2 regions of the Actinomyces sp. MRS3W genome follow, and region 2 is predicted to be linked to the other one. Evidence: riboswitches for the same ligand, from Rfam matches in the RefSeq annotation. Region 2 holds a riboswitch; the other holds the start of a gene.

Region 1 (2,451 bases), on a different contig from region 2:
AGGGGAGAGGCGCTCATGGAGCGCAGCGCGGCCCCCATGGCGAGTACAACGAGGATGAACCATCCCAGGAGGATCGCGAGCACGAACCACGCCGTGCGCGCCGCGAGACGACCGTCGTCGTGCGTCCACCGCGGGGGGTCGTGGAACCAGCCGATCTGGTCAACGCGGATCAGTACTCGTGCCATGATTGGACCCACTTGGTGCAGCACTTCTGCGTGCCGACGAAGCAGTAGATCGCGAGGCACGAGCCGGCGACGTAGCTGTTGAAGAACGCGAACGCGCAGGCCCCGGCGCTACAACCGTTCTTGAGGAGGTTCTTCAGACACGTCATGTTGTAGTTGGAACAGGTCTGGGAGTAGTACCCAGCAGGTTCAGCCATTGTGGGGAGAGCCGAATCGGCGAGAAGATCCTCTCCCTCACTGGCGCCAGGTTCTGGGAGCGCAGTGAGTGACACCGCTGCTGGCCGTTCGTCAGCCTGTGCTGAGACAGTAGTGAGGAGTGCTTCTTCACCGTTGATGACGAGGTGCACAGTATTAGTGACCTGGTCGGCCTCAGCCTTCGTGTAACCGTAGGTGTACATCACCTCCCCGCTTCGTCCAGATTCGGCCAGAAGATCGGTAGCGAGGCCGGCGGCCTCCTCGAGACCGCTGCGGGTCAACGGGGTAGCGGTCGTCTGCTGGCATGTGGTGTCGTCGTCCGAGGCGGTTTCGGCTCGAGCTGGGACCGACGTGCCGTACGCGCATAGGCAGGCAATCACGACCGACATGAGAAGTGTGCGGAGACGGAGACGATAGGGAGAGTGATCAGGGCGGGTTGTGAACAACATGGGTTGATGTCCTTCATTGATGAGATGGACATCACAAGGGTAGGAGGTGTGTCCAGCCTCGGTCAAGAGTTGACGAGGTCTTCCTCGTATCTATCGGTGTCGGGTTCCGTCATGCGCGGCGTCGCGTCCCAGCGCTGGTCCCCGGGCCGCGGCGGTGCTAGCCTGCAAGGCACGACACGGGGTGCCGCAAGGCTGAGAACACACCCGTTGAACCTGTTCAGATCATGCTGACGAAGGGATGTCGCATGCCGCAGTATGCGCCGAACATCGCCATGTCACTGTCCTCAACTCCCGCGGCGGTGCTGGAAGAACTCCGCTCGATCACGCCGTTGGTCTCGTGCATCACCAACGCGGTGGTCACCAACTTCACCGCCAATGTGCTGCTGGCAACGGGCGCCGCACCCGCCATGGTCGACGTGACCGGCGAGGCCGGCCCTTTCGCCGCGCTCGCCTCCGCCCTGCTCATTAACCTGGGCACGCCCCAGCCCGAGCAGCGTGCCGCCGCCGTGGAGGCGGCCGCGGCCGCACGGGATGCCAAGGTCCCCTGGGTACTGGACCCGGTCGCCGTCGGCTACCTGGTGCACCGCACCGCGCTCGCCCGGCAGCTGCTCGCCGCACGGCCCACCGTCATCCGCGGCAACGCCTCGGAGATCATCGCTCTGGCCGGCACCGGCGCCGGTGGGCGCGGCGTGGAAACCGCCGACGCCGTGGAGGCGGCCTTGGGCGCGGCCCTCACCCTGTCCGAGCGCACCGTCGCCGTCGTCGCCGTCTCGGGGCCAACGGATGCGATCGTTGACGGCGCGCGCTTGGCTCGCGTTGGTGGCGGGTCCGCCCTGCTCACCCGCATCACCGGCGGCGGCTGCGCGCTGGGAGCCCTCGTGGCTGCATTCGTTGCCGCCGGGCGCCCCCTGGACGCCGACCCCTTCACCGCCACCGTCGCCTGCCACGCCGTCTACAGCGCCGCGGCTGAAGTGGCCGCCGCCTGCGCCGCCGGGCCCGGTTCCTTCCAACCCGCCTTCCTCGACGCCCTCTACACCCTGGACGCCGACGACGTGGACAGGATCCCGCTGTCATGAGGCCCGCCCCCGATCTCACGCTCTACCTGGTCACCGACGCCGCCCAGTGCCGCTCCCGCGGCCGCAGCCTCACCGATACGGTGACGGCCGCCGTCGCCGGCGGAGCCACCTGCGTCCAGGTGCGCGCCAAGGGCGCAGACGGCGCCGACTTCCTCAACCAGGTGCGCCAGGTGGCCTGTGCCGTCGGTGAGCGCGTGCCCGTCATCGTCAACGACCGCGTCGACGTTTACCTCGCTGCCCGGCGCCTCGGGGTGCCCGTGGCGGGGGTGCATGTTGGTCAGAACGACCTGCCCGCGGCGGTGGTACGCGATCTGATCGGCGATGATGCCTATCTGGGGCTGTCGGCCGCGACGCCGCAAGAACTGGCCACAGCACAGCAGGAGGCCGCCTGCGACCACGTCGGCATCGGCGTGGTGCGGGCCACCGCCACCAAGACCGACGCCCCCAACGGCCTGGGTGTCAGCGGCATCGCCCGCCTGGCAGCCGGTACCACGCTGCCGTGCGTGGCCATCGGCGGCATCACCGCCGCCGACCTTCCGGCGCTGCGTG
Region 2 (2,451 bases):
CAGCCACTGACGGCGCCGCCGACGTTTACTACGCCCGTACTCTCCCTGCTGTACCTCTTGGGCTGGTGGGTGCTGGCTGTCTCAAGGCCGGTGGGCGGTGGCAAAGTGTCCATTGGTCGCAACTTTTGAGTTGTAGGACGGTGCCTGCCGGTGGTCTTGACTGATTTTGCCCCGGTAGGATGCGGTTTCTGAAGGCTGTTGGTCGGCGCCGGCGGCAAAAGTTGCGACAGATGGACACTTTTGGGGGCCGCTGCCTGGCCGACGCCGACCATCAGGGCGCGCAGAGACATACTGTTCCGCCACACACTCCACTTGAGCGCCCGCACAACTACGGCAGCGCCCACCACGACGCCCACCCTGCGCCACCGCGGCGTCTACTACGCCTGTTCGAGGTCTACTACACCACTTCAGGGTCCTGCTGAAGGGCTCGGAAACTTTCAGCAGACCGCTAACTGGCGTACCCAACGGTGAAGTGGCGTTCCATAGGGCGCGGCGTTGGCGGCTTGTCTCTCTGCGGCATCCCCAAACTGCCAACCGGGGCCCGAACGAAGCTGGTGGCTCTGACGTCGCCGACGTCCCCTTAGGCCTCCAGCGCGGGCGCCTCGCTCATGCCGGGCACGACGCCGCCGCGGCGGGCATGGACCTTGGCGGCCTGACGCAGCGTCAACTGGCGAGTCAGCGTCATGACGGCGCCCGAGATGACGGCGAAAGCGACCACCTCGCCGAGACGGTAGCTGAGCACCTGGTCCTCCTCGCGCGGCGCCGGCCGCCCGGTGACGGCCTGCCATCCAATAGCCACGGCCTTCTCGGCGATTGCGCCGGAGACCAGGAGGGTGAGGGCGGAGGTAACCGTCCAACTGAGGCTGTTCTTCATGATGACGACTCCCTGATATTCGACGGACACCTAGCTAGCGGGCGACGGGCGCTGCTCAGGCCGGTCACCGGCTTTCACCCCGATCCTGTCACAGGGTCTGGGGACGTCGGGCCCGGACGCACCGCCAACCTCGCATTGTCCGGGGATCGCTCAGCCGCCTTTCAGGCGTGCGGCACGCGGGTTGGGGCGGCGCCCCACATCGGCGTCGCCGACGTCGTCGCGCTAGGCTGTTCCCACAACGACAGGGGAGCGCCCCGTCGTCGGCGGGCCTCGGCTCGCCAGCGGCAACGGCGCTGAGAGTGCGGGAAGCCGCAGACCCTCGAACCTGATCCGGTTCGCACCGGCGAAGGAAGTCGAGATCTCCCCGGGCGCCGCAGCGTGCCCGGGCCCTCCGGACCGCCATCCAGGAGGATCACCATGACCGCCAATCGGACCACCGGGCGCGCCGCCGCGCCCCGCCTCGCCACCATCCGACCCACCCGCCGCGCGCTGCTCGCCGGGGGCGCCACCGCCGTCGTCGGCCTCGCACTCGCCGCCTGCGGCTCCGGCGCCGATAGCCCCGAGGCGAGCGGAACCGCATCGGGAGGCGCGCGCACCGTCACCGTCGTCACCTACGACTCCTTCGACCTGCCGGACGCTCTCATCGCCGCCTTCGAGACCGATACCGGCTACACCTTGGAGATCGCGCGCTCCGGCGACGGCGGCGAGGTCGCCAACAAACTCATCCTCACCAAGGACGCCCCGCTGGGCGACGCCGTCTACGGCATCAACAACACCATGGCCTCCCGCCTCCTCGCCGAGGGCGTCGTCGACACCTCCACCGCTCTCAACCTGCCCGACGGCGCCGCGGACTATCTGGCTCCCTACATCGTCGACGACACCCCCGCACTCGTGCCCATCGACTTCGGGGAGGTGTGCGTCAACGTGGACACCTTCTGGTTCTCCGACCACGGCCTGGAGCCGCCCTCCACTTTCGAGGACCTCACCGACTCCGCCTACAAGGACCTGTTCGTCGCCGTCAACCCGACCACCTCCTCCACCGGCCTGGCCTTCCTGCTGGCCACCATCGGCCACTTCGGCGAGGACGGCTTCGCCCAGTACTGGCGCGACCTTGTCGCCAACGGCACCAAGATTGACGAGGGCTGGTCAGACGCCTACTACACCGACTTCACCGCCGGCGGCGGGGACGGCGCCTACCCGATCGTCGTCTCCTACGCCTCCTCACCCGCCGCCACCCTCACCGACGACGGTGCCGCCACCACCACCGCCGTCCTGCCGCGCACCGCCACGCGCCAGGTCGAGTACGCGGGGGTCCTCGCCGGGGCCGCCAACCCCGACGGCGGTGCTGCCTTCGTCGCCTGGATGCTCTCCCGCGACGTCCAGGAGGCCATCCCCGACGCCATGTACATGTACCCCGTCGACCCCGACGCCGCCCTGTCGAAGGAACTCGAGCAGTTCGGCTCGACCGCGGAGGACCCGATCGTCGTCGACCCCGATGACATCGCCGCCCACCAGCAGGAATGGCTCGCCACCTGGGCGGAGGCCGTCGGCCAGTGACGGTGGGCGTGCGGGGCAGG

Evidence for each region. Region 2 has a riboswitch for thiamine pyrophosphate ahead of RWX45_RS09680 (thiamine ABC transporter substrate-binding protein). Riboswitches for the same ligand answer to the same signal wherever they lie in the genome.
Region 1: another riboswitch for thiamine pyrophosphate. It lies ahead of thiM (hydroxyethylthiazole kinase); the one in region 2 lies ahead of RWX45_RS09680 (thiamine ABC transporter substrate-binding protein).

What each region holds. Positions count from the first base shown of each region.
Region 1 covers NZ_JAWDJJ010000267.1:8,574-11,024, forward strand. The annotation lists gene RWX45_RS10215 (hypothetical protein) at 1-185, opposite strand, end outside; gene RWX45_RS10220 (hypothetical protein) at 170-766, opposite strand; TPP riboswitch at 994-1,082, shown strand; gene thiM (hydroxyethylthiazole kinase) at 1,072-1,902, shown strand; gene thiE (thiamine phosphate synthase) at 1,899-2,451, shown strand, end outside.
Region 2 covers NZ_JAWDJJ010000252.1:3,907-6,357, forward strand. The annotation lists gene RWX45_RS09670 (helix-turn-helix transcriptional regulator) at 1-10, shown strand, start outside; gene RWX45_RS09675 (DUF4235 domain-containing protein) at 581-874, opposite strand; TPP riboswitch at 1,108-1,243, shown strand; gene RWX45_RS09680 (thiamine ABC transporter substrate-binding protein) at 1,292-2,431, shown strand.